One region of the Paenibacillus sonchi genome, then DNA from elsewhere that is predicted to be linked to it. Evidence: riboswitches for the same ligand, from Rfam matches in the RefSeq annotation. Region 1 holds a riboswitch; the other holds the start of a gene.
What was found. Region 1 has a riboswitch for glycine ahead of JI735_RS08135 (amino acid permease). Riboswitches for the same ligand answer to the same signal wherever they lie in the genome.

Region 1 (8,007 bases):
GACAACAAAGTTGATCCTCGTAAACTTGTGGACCGCAGTGCAAAGTAATATTTCTTAGCAGCAGCCTCCAACCCCCGCCTTTCAGGGGTCTTGGGGGCTGTTTTGATTTATTCAGTAAGGAATCAGCCATCAGGCAGCGATCCAGAGGAAGGCTATTCTGGAACCGGAGGGAAAAATAGTCTATCATATATGCTGAAGAAAATAAGATTGATAGCTGATTATAGACAGTATAAGGAGATTAGATGAATAATTCGATTCATATTCTCGTAGCCGAGGATGACAGTGACATCAGCTCGCTGCTGTGCAGCATTATAAGAAAAAGCGGTTACGTGCCACAGCCTGCCTTCTCTGGAACGGAGGCGCTGCTCTATCTGGAGCAGCGGCAATGGAGCATGGTACTGCTTGATCTGATGCTGCCGGGAATGACGGGCGAGGAGCTGCTCCAATGGATCCGCGGGCGGGGCGGTGTGCCGGTCATCATCATTTCGGCCAAGGGTGAGCAGCAGACCAAGGTGTCAGCGCTGCGCGGAGGCGCGGATGACTTCATTACGAAGCCATTCGATATCGAGGAAGTCTCGGCACGCATCGATTCTCATCTGCGCCGCTATGCGCAGATTGCTCCGCCGGCGGTGCCGAGCGTACTGCAGCATAACGGACTGGTGCTCGACCCCGATTCCAAAACGGTGACGGCAGAGGGGGCGGAGGTTGCATTGACCGCCCGGGAGTACGAGATTGTTGCATTGCTTCTATCGGCACCGAAAAAGGTATTCACCAAAGCCAATCTATACGAAAGCGTATGGGATGAGCCATACTACGGAGACGACAATACGGTCAACGTCCATATGAGCAATTTGCGGAGCAAGCTGGCGAAGGCTGCGCCCGGCAGCGAATTTATCGAGACGGTATGGGGCATGGGCTACCGGCTCAAGCCTTAAGACATTCTTAAGAATTGGCTTTAGCCCCTCTTAAGTTTTCGTTTCTATGCTTGGTCTATCACATAAGGGAGGCCAAGACGACAATGAGCGAATATGTATTGCAAACGAATCAATTGACTAAGAAGTTCAAAGGCAGCGTAGCGCTGGATAAAGTGAATTTGTCTATCCGCAAAGGCTCCATATATGGCTTTATCGGGCAGAACGGAGCCGGAAAATCGACGCTGATGCGCATCGTCACCGGACTTGCTTTTCCGTCCGGCGGAAGTATCGAGCTGTTCGGCGCCAGCGACGAGCGGGCGTTGACCCTCGCCCGCAAGCGGATGGGGCTGATCATCGAGAGTCCCTCGTTGTTCCCCCACATGACCGCCGCCGAGAATCTGGAGGTGAACCGGCTCCTCCGGGGCATTCCCGGCAAAGACTGCGTCGCAAGGATGCTGGAATTGGTCGGGCTGCAGGGAACAGGCAGGAAGAAAGTGAAGAATTTCTCGCTTGGCATGAAGCAGCGGCTGGGTCTGGCAATCGCCATGCTAAGCGATCCGGAATTTCTCATTCTGGACGAGCCGACCAATGGGCTCGATCCGATGAGCGTCATTGAAATGCGCGAGCTGCTCAAGCAGCTCAATCAAGAACGAGGGTTAACGATTCTGATCTCCAGCCACATTCTGAGCGAACTGCATTTGCTGGCCAGCCATTACGGCATCATTCATCACGGCAGGCTGCTGGAGCAGCTCACTGCCCAGGAACTCAACGATAAATGCCAGCAATACGTGTACATCAAAGCGGATAATCCGGACAAGGCGGTAACGGTTATTCAGAACGGGCTCCGTACCAACGATTTCGAAGTGATGCCGGATGGGGCCATCAAGCTGTATGGACATATGGAGCAGCCGGGCAAAGTATCGTCGGCGCTGTTCTCCGCAGGCCTGGAAATCGAGCAGTTTATGCCGATGGGGGAGGACCTGGAGAGCTATTTCATGAAGCGGATCGGAGGTGCCGGGCATGTATAATCTGATCAGATCCGAGCTGTTCAAGCTGCGTAAGGACAGATCATTCCGGGTGCTGCTGCTCGTAACCGCCGTTCTTTCATTGGCCTATCCGCTGCTCTACTATTTTGACAATAAATCAAGCGGAGATCCGCAGTTCACAGGAGCCGAATTTCTGATTAAGTTTATGGCAAGCAATGGCTATGTGATCAAATTCAGTGTAGCAGCACTGGCCGGATTCTTCATCGCGAGTGAATATGCAACGGGTGTCATGAAGACGATCGCATCGTCGGGCAACGACCGGGGACGGCTGTTCACCGCCAAGCTGATCGGCTTCTCGGTGGGTGCCATGGCTGTCTCTATAGTATTTCCGATTGTGAGTACAACTGAAGTTTCACTGCTGTCAGGTTTCGGTCATCTGCCGGAGGGGGTGGACGCGTTCTTCATACCGCGGGCCCTCGGACTAACACTGCTGTACACTGCAGGCTACGCGGCGATCGGGGCGCTGTTCACTGCCGTGTTCACCGAAAGCGGCAAGACGATCGGCTTCTCAATGATTTTTTTCCTAATGATTGATATGATTTTGGGGGACTTGGGTAAGTACATCCCTTTCTTTACTACAGTGTATGATTATTCCATCTTCAAGCTGATGGGCGATATTAGCAAGCCCAGTATCGGCAGCGGCGATCTGCCGGCGCTCCTGCTTGTGCCATTGCTGACGATTGTCGCAGCCGGACTGCTCGGGATTCTAGTGTTCCGCAGGAAGGAGATTAAATAATAAGGAGAGGGGCGGGAGAGTCTTGCTTATCCTAACGCTCGTATCGGTTACGGTGGCGGCTCTTCTGCTTGCCCGTCTGCTGCTGATGAGGCGGGAGCTGGGGCGGATGACGGCGCAACTGCGCCGGTATAATAAGGGGACAACCGGTAAAAAAATAGACGTGTCTCTATTCGACCAGAGGCTCGAAGCGCTTGCGGGTGAAATTAACCGCCAGTCCGATCTTGTAGTCGACGCAGAGGCCCGCAGAAGACGAACCGAAAATGAGCTGCGGCAGGCGGTTGCGAACATTTCCCATGATATCCGTACTCCGCTGACCTCCATATTCGGCTATATTCAACTGCTGGAAGCAGAGCCTATTACGTCCCAGGAGAAGCACGAATACCTCACAATTGTTAAAAATCGCACGAAACGGCTGCAAGCGCTACTGAACGATTTCTTCGAGCTGTCCTTAATCGAATCTTCGGATTATCAGCTTAAGACCGAGCGGATTGAAATGAATGTCCTCCTGTCAGACATTCTGGTCGGTTTCTACGACAGCTTCAACGAACGGAACATTACACCGGATATCCGGCTGCCGCAGGAAGCGGTGGCTGTATATGCCGACGAATCGGCCGTACGGAGAGTCGTTGAGAATTTGCTTATCAACACGGTCAAGCATGCGGCTGGTCATGTGGAAATCTGCTTCGAGCACAGGGAGAAGACAGCCGAATTGAGGATCGTGAACGAAGCGAAGGAATTAACCGACATCGATGTAAGGCTGCTATTCGACCGCTTCTATACGGTCGACCGCACCCGGTCCGCCCAAGGATCGGGACTTGGCCTTTCCATCGCCAAAAGCCTCATGGACAAGATGAACGGCACACTGACAGCGGAGCTGCACGGAGGCAACTTAACGATGACCTGCCGTTGGAAGCTTACTATAGCAGGGGAAGCGGTGTAGTTGATGTCCAATATTTTAATTACCCCCAGCGTATTCCACTCTCTATATTCCTCTCTGAAATGTTCATGAAGAGCTAACGTTAGATCATTTCCAATGATATTGAGAAAGTTGCATTTTTACTTTCAATGATATTAATAATATGTTATTATCATGTTGTGAGTAAGATGCAACTGATTTTATGATGCACAAATCGGGTGGAAGCGGAGGGGATGCAAGTGAATAAATCGTGGGGCGGCTGGAATCTGTTTGAATTGTCGTGGCTGGTGTTATTTACCGCAATTGCTGTAGGGTTCACGGTGATTTCCAAGGATTCTTTATTCGGATTTACGGTCTTTGTCACCGGGGTGCTGTGCGTGGTGCTCGCGGCGAAAGGCAACCTGATGAGTTATGTGTTTGGCATGTACAATACGGTCGGTTATGCATACTTGGCTTACGTCAACGGTTTGTTTGGCGAGGTTATGCTCAATCTGCTTTTCTTTGTTCCTATGAATGTCGTCGGCTTCTACATGTGGAAAAATAACAGCAATCACGGCAAGCTGTCCATGCGCCAATTGGAGCTTAAGGGTCTGCTTCTTGTGGGAGCGGTTTGCATCGCAGGCTGCCTGCTGCTGGGCTTCGGATTATCTTTCATACCTGGGCAGAATTCACCGTATATTGATGCTATTACGACAGTGTTATCCGTTGTGGCTACACTTCTGATGGTTCGAAGATTCAAGGAACAATGGCTGGTCTATATCGTCCTCAATATGTTCACGGTACTGCTGTGGGTGATTCGAATGCTGGAGGGGAGCGGGGAAGGCCTGCTGATGATTGTCATGTGGAGCGCGTATCTGATTAACGCTGTATACGGCTACTACAATTGGAACAAGGGAGCCAGGGAGGTGGCGGCATGAAGACACTTGGTTTAACGCTTGGGAAGTTCGCCCCGCTGCATAAAGGGCATCAGTTCATGATCGAGACGGCGCTGCAGGAGGTCGATGAACTGATTGTAGTGATCTATGAGACGACGGTGACAACGATCCCACTGCATATCCGGGCGAACTGGATTCGCAAGCTCTACCCGGCGGTCCGGGTGATCGAAGCCTGGGATGGTCCGGACGGGTATTCGGACGACCGGGAGCATGAGATAAGGGAAGAGCAATATATTCTGGGGCTGCTGAACGGTGAGCAAGTGACGCATTTCTACTCCAGCGAATTCTACGGAGAGCATATGAGCATCGCTCTGGGAGCAGTAGACCGGCGGGTGGATGAAGCCCGCAGGCGGGTGCCGGTTTCAGCCACCATGGTCCGTTCTGATCCTTACAAGTACCGGGCATATGTGAGCGATATCGTATATCGGGACTTCATTACAAAAGTGGTTTTTGTAGGAGCGATGTCGACGGGGAAATCCACGATCACCGAAGCATTAGCACAGCGGTACTGCACAACCTATGCAGGCGAATACGGACGCGATTATTGGACGGAGCATCAGGTGGACCGCAGAATCGGCCTCAAGGCGTTCGATGAAATCGCTGTAGGCCATATAGATCGCGAAGAGCAGGCTTTACTGCAAGCGAATAAATATCTTTTTGTCGATACCAATGCGATCACGACTTATATGTTTGCCCTGGATTACCACGGCCGGGCGCCTGAACACTTAACCCGGATCGCCTTGGAAAATGCGCAGCGTTATGACCTTTTTTTCCTGTGCGACGATGATATTCCTTACGAGGATACATGGGACCGCAGCGGGAATCAGAAGCGGCATGTTTTCCATAAGCAGATCATTGCAGACTTGAAGGAACGGCGGATTCCCTATATTACGCTCCGGGGCAGCCTTGAAGAACGGATGTGCAAGGTAGATGAAGTGTTGGCAAAGTTCGAGCCTTACTCTAATTATTTTGGCGAGCGAGGTAATTAATGTTATTGACAAAAGAGCCGGCTATGATTACTATTGAAAAATATTTACACGAAGTTGACATCAAAAAACTAAAAAGCTAAAAGCTATGATTGCTATGGATCACACTATAGCAGGAGCAGCTTCTGGAGAGACCGTGGGGATTCCCCGGCGCCGAAGGGTTCATAATCTCAGGCAAAAGGACAGAAGAGTACTGGATAATTCATTTGTTGTTCTGATCACCGTCAGAATCACTTATGTATTTTATTTATTATTCTTATGACCTTGAGAGATTGGAGCCCATCCAGTCTCTTTTTTTATTGTCAGCATTTCTTGTTCATCTTTTCACATGGAAAAATTATTTAGATTTAGAGGGGGAGTTCGAAGTGGCACCACAAGAACTAAAGAGGGATTTAGAGAATCGGCATGTTCAGCTTATTGCAATTGGCGGGACCATCGGCACCGGATTATTTTTAGGATCGGGCAAAGCGATACAACTGGCAGGGCCATCCATCATCTTTGCGTATTTGATTGTGGGGATCGCCGTTTTTTTTGTGATGAGGGCTTTGGGAGAACTTCTGTTGTCTAAAGCAGGTTATCAATCCTTTACAGACATTGCCGAAGACTATCTTGGACCGCGGGCGGCGTTTGTAACCGGATGGACCTATTGGTTTTGTTGGATCATGACGGCGATGGCTGATATTATCGCTGTTGGCGTGTATGTCCAGTATTGGTTTGATATCCCGCAATGGGTCCCTGCCGTCATCTGCTTAATCATTTTATTAGGACTCAACTTATTAACTGTCAAAAATTTTGGCGAATTGGAATTTTGGTTTGCCTTAATTAAGGTAGTGACTATCCTCGCATTGATTGCCATTGGGGTTATTTTGGTGGTAATTGGATTTAAAACAGATGCCGGAACAGTGGCTCTTAGCAATATTTGGACACATGGGGGAGTATTCCCCAACGGAATTTCAGGCTTTTTGCTTTCCTTTCAAATGGTTGTGTTCGCCTTTGTCGGTGTGGAATTGGTGGGTGTATCGGCAGCGGAAACCGCAAATCCGGAAAAAAGCATTCCGTCGGCGATTAATAAAATCCCTTTAAGAATTCTGTTTTTCTACGTGGGTGCGATTATTGCCCTATTATCCATCAACGCATGGACGGAACTGACTCCGGCAGAAAGCCCTTTTGTAAAAACATTCAGTTTAGTGGGGATTCCCATTGCCGCAGGCATTATTAACTTTGTCGTATTAACTTCAGCCGCATCTGCCTGCAACAGCGGGATGTTCTCCACAAGCCGGATTCTATATAATTTGAGCAGGAATGAGCAGGCTCCCGCCCATTTTGCCAAGCTGAATAAAAACCATGTGCCAAGCAACGCTTTGCTCATATCTACGCTTGTCTTGTCGGTTGGCGCTCTTTTGAGTAAGCTTATTCCGGAAACTGCCTTTGGAATCGTGACCACCATTAGTGCCATCTGTTTCATCTGGGTCTGGGGTGTCATTCTAATCTGTCATTTGCGGTATAAGAAAACAAAGCCGGAATTGCAGGCCAAATCAAAATTTAAAGCCCCGTTGACTCCCTTTATTAATTATGTTGTCCTTGCGTTGTTTGCTGCAATCCTCATTATTATGCTGTTTGCTGAAGAAACGCGCCCGGCCTTATTGTTGACGCCGCTATGGTTTATTCTATTGTTTGTTTTGTATTCTATGAATAGAAGAAAGAGGGAAAAAACAAATATCCAAGGGTTTAAGCCTATGGAAAGATAGCCGGCAATCCCTTTACAGTGGCTTTCGGGTTAATCCATGTTGTCAGGGTGCCATCATTTACCACAAAACCATTTTGCTTCTGCTTCGTCCAACTGTATAGGTACAAATCTATACAAAAGGTGATGAACATATGGATAAGCGCAATGCTGCACTTCTGTCTCTGTTAGCCCTTTCACTCTATTCCTCCGGCGTTGTCCATGCAGATGCCCGGCCGCAGGCCGAGGCCCGGGCAATCTCCGTCTATCTGGACGGACAGCGGCTTCAATCCGGAGTCCAGCCGCTGAATCTAAACGGTACAGTGTTAGTACCGATGCGCGGATTGTTTGAAGCACAAGGGGCCAAGCTGTCCTGGAACAACGTGGATAAAACGGTCACCGCAATCAAGGCGGATACCACGCTTACGTACCGGATGGGAGCGTTGACTGCCGAGCTGAACGGGCAGACACTGAGTCTGGCGGCTCCTGGTCAAATTGCCGAAAATACGGCAATGATCCCGCTGCGCTTCGTCAGCGAAGCCTTGGGCAACAAGGTAGACTGGGTGCCCGGCACCCAATCCGTGCAAATCTCTTCCGGGATTATTTATGAAACCTCAATTCTCCATGGAGTCAACCTGCGCAGCTTACCGGATGCGAAGAGCGCTCCCGTAAGTCCGGAACTGCTCTCCGCAGGTACGAAGGTGCATGTGGTGAGCGTTGTCGATGCCCTGTGGTTGAAGGTGAAGACCGG
Region 2 (8,007 bases), 510 kb from region 1:
ACAGATAGACGGAAGCGCACAGCGCAAGCAGCGCCTGGTTGGAGCAGATGTTGGAGGTCGCTTTTTCGCGGCGGATATGCTGCTCGCGGGCCTGCAGCGTCAGCACGAAGCCGCGCTTGCCGTTCCGGTCAACGGTCTGGCCGACAATCCGGCCCGGCATGCGGCGCATGAGCGGCTCGGCTACGGCAAAGAAGCCGCAGGTTGGTCCGCCGAGTGAAGCCGGAATGCCAAGCGGCTGCGCGTCACCGACTACGATGTCGGCGCCAAGCTTGCCCGGCGATTCGAGGATGCCGAGAGCCAGCGGGTTGGCGCTGACCACGAGCAGGCCTTTGACGGCATGGATCAGCGGCTCAATGGCGCCCAGGTCTTCTATCGCGCCGAAGAAGTTCGGCGACTGCACGAGCACGGCAGCTGTGTCGCCGTCAATTGCGGCGGCGAGTTTCGCCCCATCCGTCACTCCGTCTTTGTAGTCTATTTCTACAACATCCAGGCCCCAAGCCCCTGCAGAGGTGCGCAGCACCTGGCGGGCTTCCGGATGTACGGTCCGGGAGACGACCAGCTTTTTGCGTTTTGTCGCACCGGCGGCAAGCACAGCGGCCTCCGAGAAGGCGGTCGCGCCATCGTACATACTGGCATTGGCGACCTTCATGCCGGTCAGCTCACAGATATAGGACTGGAATTCAAAGACCGCCTGCAGCTCGCCCTGGCTGATCTCCGGCTGATAAGGCGTGTATGCCGTATAGAATTCCGAGCGGGAAATGACATGATTAATGACAACGGGGATATGGTGGTCATACAGCCCGGCGCCGAGGAAGCTGGCGTGGGTGTCGAAGCTGGCGTTTTTGTCGGACAACTCTTTCATATGGCGCAGCAAGGTGTATTCATCCAGCGCCTCTGACATCGGCATCGTTCCCTGATAGCGGACGGATTGCGGGATATCGGCGAACAGCTCCTCCACGGACTGAATCCCGACAGCTTCCATCATCTCCTTGCGGTCTTGTTCAGTCATCGGCAGATAACGGTGCTTCATTGCGGCTTCACTCCTTGGCTCTTTTTATAAAATGGCGTTTTGACCACGGCCGCCTTAAGCTGCTTGCCGCGGATCTCCACATAAACCTCTGTTCCGGTTTCTGTATAGGCGGCATCCAACAGGGCAAGGCCCAGATTGCGTTTCAGTGTCGGGGACTGTGTGCCTGTGGTAACCTCCCCGATCTTGACACCATCCGCATAGACCGGATAATGGGAGCGCGGAATGCCGCGGTCGATCATTTCGAGGCCTACGAGGCGGCGGGGCAGTCCGGATTCCTTCTGCTTCAGCAGCGCGTCTCTGCCGATGAAACCGGCTTTGTCCAACTTCACGAAGAACTGGACTCCGGCTTCCAGCGGTGTAATATCCGCCGACAGCTCCTGGCCGTACAGCGGCAGCTTTGCTTCAAAACGCAGCGTATCGCGTGCGCCAAGCCCGGCGGGAGTCAGGCCGTGCGGGGCGCCTGCGGCAAGCAGGCCGTTCCACAGCACAGCCGCTGTGTCCAGCGGGGCGTACAGCTCGAATCCGTCCTCCCCGGTATATCCGGTGCGGGAGAGCAGGACCTCTACGCCGCAGACTACGGCGCGCTCAATGAAATGGAAGGGGGCAAGCTCTGCGATGGGAGCTGAGGTCACTTCGGCCAGGATCGTCTCGGCCAGAGGGCCCTGCAGCGCGAGCAGCAGCGTCTCATCCGAGACATTTGTCAGCGTCACTCCGCTGAATTCAGCGGTAAGATGCTCCTGCAGCCACTGGAAATCCTTATCGATATTGGAGGCGTTGACGACCAGCATGTATCGCTCTTCGCCGAGGCGGTAGACCAGGAGATCATCGACGACTCCGCCGGTTGGGTAGAGCATCAGCGTATACTGCGCACCGCCATCCTGAAGACGGCTGACATCGTTGGTGGTCATCAGCTGCAGGAAGGCTTCAGAGCCGCTGCCGCTGACCATGAATTCACCCATATGCGATACATCGAACAGTCCGGCCTGCTGGCGGACGGCCTCATGCTCCTTCACGATTCCCGTGAACTGCACCGGCAGCTCCCAGCCGCCGAAATCAATACATCTGGACTCCGCGTAGGCGGAGTAGAGATCGTAAAAAGGCGTTCTTTTCAAAGCTTCCATCTGCTCACTCCCTTGTCTGATTACATGCGAAAAAGGACAGGCAAAGGACAAATATGCATAACCCGCATATAAGTCCTTCGCTCTGTCCTTGGTACCTGAGAGTTACCCTGCCGCCCGGCGTGCAGGTTTCCCCGTTGGTGATCCGGACCCTGCGAGGCAGAGTCCCGATAGCTCTCCAGAGATGCGTCCGGCAAAGGTCCTTTTGCCTGAGAGATTCACCCTCCCGGGCTTACTCCTTCGGCGCTGTCTTCCTGTGAGACAGTCTCTCCCTATGCCATCATTCGCAAACCGTATTGTTTTCTACTGACTCCATTAAACCGGGTATACAACTCCGCTGTCAACAAAAAAACGTCAAAAAGATGACAAATTTTATTTTCCTGTTAGTTATATTGACATTGAGCGGCGCGATAACTTAGTCTATAACTAATTTTACAAACTCCAAATTTGGAAAAGAGGCGGCTTAAGAATGAGTGAAGTGCTAGACAACCTGCTGTACAGCGAAGAGCACGAATGGGCGCAGCAGGGTGAAGGGCGCGTAGTGCGTATCGGGATAACGGATCATGCCCAGCATCTGCTTGGCGATATCGTATTTGTGGAATTTCCTGAGGTTGGGGCGGCTATCTCTGCGGGCGACAGCGTGGGCAGCATTGAATCCGTCAAGACGGTGTCGGAGCTTTACTCCCCGGTATCGGGAACTGTGACCAAAATCAATGACACACTGGAAGCCAGCCCGGAATTGATTAACGATCAGCCGTACAGCGGCGGATGGATTTTTGAGCTGGAAATCAGCGGGGAGTTTGCGGAAGCGGCGTCCGGGCTGCTTGATGCGGCAGCTTACCGCGAATTAATCGGGGAATAAATACCCGGAAGACAGCGGTTTTCCGGCTCACCAAAAAGGCAGACCTTTCTCATCACATTAAGTGTAACTAATGTGTGAGGTCTGTCTTTTTGTGATATTTTAATGTGGAATACCGGGAGGAGAAGTCCTGCTGCTCTCTGAGTTGACAGGTGAGCTACTCTTCTTCCTGAAGCTGCCGCAGGACTGTAATCTCAACGCGGCGGTTTTTCTGCCGGCCTTCCGGGGTGGAGTTGCTGACAGCAGGACGGGTATCCGCATACCCGGCATACTGAAACTTACCGGGACTGAGCCCCTCATTATCTAAAAAGAAGCGCAGCACCGAAAGGGCGCGGGCACCGGACAATTCCCAGTTGTCATTATAACGTGAGCCTGCCGATACTGGGGTATCATCCGTATGGCCTTCGATGCTGATCGTGGCTCCAATCCCGCGGAACAGGCCTGACAGCTGCCGCAGCGCGGGAAACGCCGGCGCCTTGAGCTCGGCTCTGCCGGCATCGAACAGATAGCGGTCGCTGAGCGTAATTGCGATACCCTGAGGCTTGTCCGCCACAAAGATCTGGCCGCCCAGGTTATTGTCTTCAACATATTTGGTGATGACGCCCATCAGCGCAGCAAGCTTCGCTTCCTGGTCGCGGAAGGCTTGTTCACGCGCCGAAGGCGGTGTGCCTTCTGGAGGGGGGCTGGCTGCCGGGCTGCCGCCTGCATTCTGCTGCTCCTGATTCATACCGGATTCAGCATCGTCTCCGGGTTCACTCTTCTGCCCGTTGCCTGTTCCTTCGGACGTTATTCCTTTTTGACCATCCAGTACGCCGTTCCCCCCTCCAGCACCGGATTTCCGCTTTTAAAGGTGTCCGATAAGGCACCGGTCACAATATTGAATTTCTGAGTGTCCAGACTGCTCATCGCATACAAAATTACGAAAAAAATCAGCAGCAGCGTAATAAGATCCGCATAGGTGATCATCCAGCGGTCGCGGCTTTCCCGGCCTCCCGCGCGGGGTTTTCTCCGGTTTCTTTGTCTCATGACAGGCCTCGTGTATTGCCGGTGCTGCGTTCTCCGGCGGACCTGTTCAGGAATGAACGAAGCTTTTTGCGCACAAGCTGGGGATGGTCCCCGTTCTGCAGGGCAAGAATGCCTACCATAAGCATCTCCATCGAACCCAGCTCGCTTTGGCTGCGGGATTTGATTTTGGAGGCAATGGGTAAAAATATTAGATTAGCACTGGCTACACCATACAGCGTTGCCGTAAAGGCAACTGCGATCGATGCTCCCAAATTGGAGGGATCGGTAAGATTGCTGAGTACGCGAATCAGCCCCATGACCGTGCCGATGATGCCCATGGTGGGCGCATAACCGCCTGCGGCTTCAAAAATTTTGGCATAGCCTTCGTATTTCAGCTCCTTGGCGTCCATCTCCAGCTCCAGAATCTGCCGGACCTGTTCGGGGTCTGTACCGTCAACAATGAGCATAAGACCCTCGCTGGTAAAGGGGTCGGGATGCTCTTCGGCTCGCTTCTCCAGAGCCAGTACACCGCTGCGTCTTGTCACGGCTGCCATGGAGATCAGCTCTTCGGCTTGTTCTTCCGTAGTGTCCGCATGTCTGCCAAAAGCCAGCCGCAGCGCCGCAGGCACGGAACGCAGTCTGGAGGCCGGGAAGCTGACCATTACGGCGGCAAGCGTACCTCCGAATACAATAAGCGCTGCATTCAGCTGGAGCAGCCCGGACAGGCTTCCGCCTTCCCAAAAAAAGCCGCCGACCAGCGCAGCCAGACCGGCCAGCAGGCCGATAATTGAAGTGATATCCATTAGTTCAAGCTCCTTAAATTTCTATATATTATGGTTTGCATGAATCTGGGCAACACTGTATAATAAACGGGAACAAGTATTCTTATCTTCCATATATTTCAGAGCAGTATGGAGAGAGAATCATCGGGCCACAATTATAATATATTCATATATTTTAGACGATAGAGGGGAGACGGGCAAATGAGTGATATTGTCGTCAGTACGCAGACTTTTCAATTGGAGTCTGAGTATACACCCCAGGGCGATCAGCCTCATGCCATACAAGAATTAGTAGACGGCATCCGGCAGGGCAAGAAGCACCAGACGCTGCTGGGAGCGACCGGTACAGGGAAGACCTTTACCATCGCACAAATGATTTCCAAGCTGAACCGGCCTACGCTGGTTATTGCACACAACAAGACGCTGGCTGCCCAGCTGGCGAGTGAGTTCAAGGAGTTTTTTCCAAGCAATTCGGTAGACTACTTCGTCAGTTACTATGATTACTACCAGCCAGAGGCGTACATTCCCTCCTCCGACACCTACATCGAGAAAGATTCCAGCATCAATGAAGAAATAGATAAGCTGCGTCACTCCGCGACCAGTTCCTTGTTCGAACGGCGTGACGTTATTATTGTCGCCAGCGTCTCCTGCATTTACGGCCTCGGCTCGCCGAAGGAATATGGAAGCCTGCTGCTGTCGCTGCGGGTGGGGATGGAGAAGCCTCGGAACCAGATACTGAGCCGGCTCGTGGATATCCAGTATCAGCGCAACGACATTAACTTTGTGCGGGGCACATTTCGTGTGCGCGGTGATGTGGTAGAGATTTTCCCGGCCTCGCAGGGCGAGCATGCTATCCGTGTAGAGCTGTTCGGTGATGAGATCGAGCGCATTACCGAAATTGACGTGTTGACCGGAGAGTTGATCGGGGAACGCGACCATGTGGCGATTTTCCCGGCCTCCCACTTTGTTACCCAAGAGGAAACGATGCGCGTGGCTCTTGTCAATATTGAGCGGGAACTGGAAGAACGGCTGGCCGTACTCCGGGACGCCGGCAAGCTGCTGGAGGCCCAGCGGCTGGAGCAGCGCACCCGTTACGACATCGAGATGATGAAGGAAGTCGGCTTTTGTTCAGGTATCGAGAACTATTCCGGACCGCTTACCTTCCGTGAGCCTGGAGCAACACCATATACACTGCTGGATTATTTCCCAGATGACATGCTGATTGTAATCGACGAATCCCATGTGACCTTGCCGCAGATCCGGGCGATGTACAACGGCGACCGGGCACGCAAGACTGTTCTCGTTGAGCATGGCTTCCGCCTGCCGTCCGCGCTCGACAACCGGCCGCTGCAGTTTGAGGAATTCGAAGACAAGGTGAATCAGATCGTATATGTGTCAGCCACACCCGGCCCATATGAATTGGAGCACTGCGATACTATGGTTGAGCAGATCATCCGTCCTACCGGTCTTTTGGACCCGATTATCGAGGTGCGCCCGACTGAGGGGCAGATTGATGATCTGATCAGCGAAATCCGTGAACGGGTGGAGCGTGACGAGCGTGTGCTGGTTACAACTCTGACGAAGAAAATGTCCGAGGACCTGACCGATTATTTCAAGGAAATCGGCATCAAGGTGCGCTACATGCATTCCGACATCAAGACGCTGGAGCGCATGGCGATTCTGCGCGATCTCCGGCTGGGCACCTTCCATGTTCTTGTGGGGATCAACCTCTTGCGGGAAGGGCTTGATTTGCCCGAGGTATCCCTGGTTGCGATTCTCGATGCCGACAAGGAGGGCTTCCTCCGCTCGGAGCGTTCGCTGATTCAGACCATCGGCCGTGCGGCCCGCAACTCCAGCGGCCGGGTAATTATGTATGGTGACCATATCACGGAATCCATGGAAAAGGCTATGACCGAAACCCAGCGCCGCCGGGAAACGCAGATTGCCTACAACGAGAAGCATGGCATCACCCCAACAACGATCAACAAGAAAGTGCGCGATATCATCGAGGCGACGAAGGTCGCCGAGTCCAAAGCAGAGTATCTCACCGGCGTGGGAGGCAAGATGAGCAAGAAGGACCGCCAAAGCCTGATGCAGCGTCTGGAGGCTGAGATGAAGGATGCTGCCAAGAACCTGCAATTCGAGCGCGCCGCCGAGCTGCGCGATGCACTTCTGGAGCTGCGGGCCGAGTAATACTCCCCCAGCCACACTCTTGGTTGATCCGCAAGTACAGGACGGCGCTGTCCAGGCCGTTCTTTTTAAATAAATGTCGCCCTTGCGCATCCCGAAGGGACAGCCTGCACTTAAAGCACTTTGCGCATCCCGAAGGGACAGCCCGCAGTTGAGGCACTTTGCGCATCCCGAAGGGACAGCGGTTTTCCCTGGAGCGCCCACATTTCAGCGGTCCCGTAGGGACAAGCGCTCCTTTCGTCACACTAGCTAGGTCCATTCTCTCCAGCTCTCTCGCCAGCAGCCTTGCGGGTGTCCAGAGGGTGCAACCCTTGGGGCCCTCCCTTGGCTAAGGGAGGGTTTGGGAGGGATCGAAAATTTTTTCAGGAAAATATTTATTTAATTTAAAAGGTTTTTAGGAGGTTATACCGTTGGCGAACGAAAATATTGTAATTAAAGGTGCGCGAGCGCACAATCTTAAGAACATTGACGTAACGATTCCGCGTGACCGCTTCGTCGTGCTGACGGGACTTAGCGGCTCCGGCAAATCGTCGCTGGCGTTCGATACGATCTACGCTGAAGGACAGCGCCGTTATGTAGAGTCCCTGTCGGCCTATGCCAGGCAGTTCCTTGGGCAGATGGAGAAGCCGGATGTCGACTCCATTGACGGGTTGTCTCCGGCAATATCCATTGACCAGAAGACAACAAGCCGCAACCCGCGTTCGACCGTGGGCACGGTAACGGAAATTTATGACTATCTGCGGCTGCTGTTCGCCCGGATCGGGCATCCGCACTGCCCGGATCATGGCATCGAGATTACGTCCCAGACCGTTGAGCAGATGGTGGACCGGATCATGCAGTATCCTGAGAAAACCCGGCTGCAGATTCTGGCGCCGGTGATCTCCGGCCGCAAGGGTGAACACAAGGGACTGTTCAGTGATATCTCGAAGCAGGGCTTTGTCCGTGTGCGTGTGGATGGCGAGCTGCGTGAAGTCACTGAGGATATCGTGCTGGAGAAGAACAAGAAGCATACCATTGAGGTTG

Region 2: another riboswitch for glycine. It lies ahead of gcvT (glycine cleavage system aminomethyltransferase GcvT); the one in region 1 lies ahead of JI735_RS08135 (amino acid permease).

What each region holds. Positions count from the first base shown of each region.
Region 1 covers NZ_CP068595.1:1,766,068-1,774,074, reverse strand. Annotated here, with positions in the region: gene JI735_RS08170 (phytase) at 1-48, shown strand, start outside; gene JI735_RS08165 (response regulator transcription factor) at 243-935, shown strand; gene JI735_RS08160 (ABC transporter ATP-binding protein) at 1,019-1,942, shown strand; gene JI735_RS08155 (ABC transporter permease) at 1,935-2,696, shown strand; gene JI735_RS08150 (sensor histidine kinase) at 2,719-3,636, shown strand; gene pnuC (nicotinamide riboside transporter PnuC) at 3,852-4,529, shown strand; gene JI735_RS08140 (AAA family ATPase) at 4,526-5,536, shown strand; glycine riboswitch at 5,649-5,729, shown strand; gene JI735_RS08135 (amino acid permease) at 5,899-7,281, shown strand; gene JI735_RS08130 (C40 family peptidase) at 7,412-8,007, shown strand, end outside.
Region 2 covers NZ_CP068595.1:1,252,849-1,260,855, reverse strand. Annotated here, with positions in the region: gene gcvPA (aminomethyl-transferring glycine dehydrogenase subunit GcvPA) at 1-1,030, opposite strand, end outside; gene gcvT (glycine cleavage system aminomethyltransferase GcvT) at 1,027-2,151, opposite strand; glycine riboswitch at 2,336-2,432, opposite strand; gene gcvH (glycine cleavage system protein GcvH) at 2,618-3,010, shown strand; partial or broken gene JI735_RS35360 (flagellar motor protein MotB) at 3,165-4,033, opposite strand; gene JI735_RS05860 (flagellar motor protein) at 4,030-4,815, opposite strand; gene uvrB (excinuclease ABC subunit UvrB) at 4,996-6,987, shown strand; partial or broken gene uvrA (excinuclease ABC subunit UvrA) at 7,395-8,007, shown strand, end outside.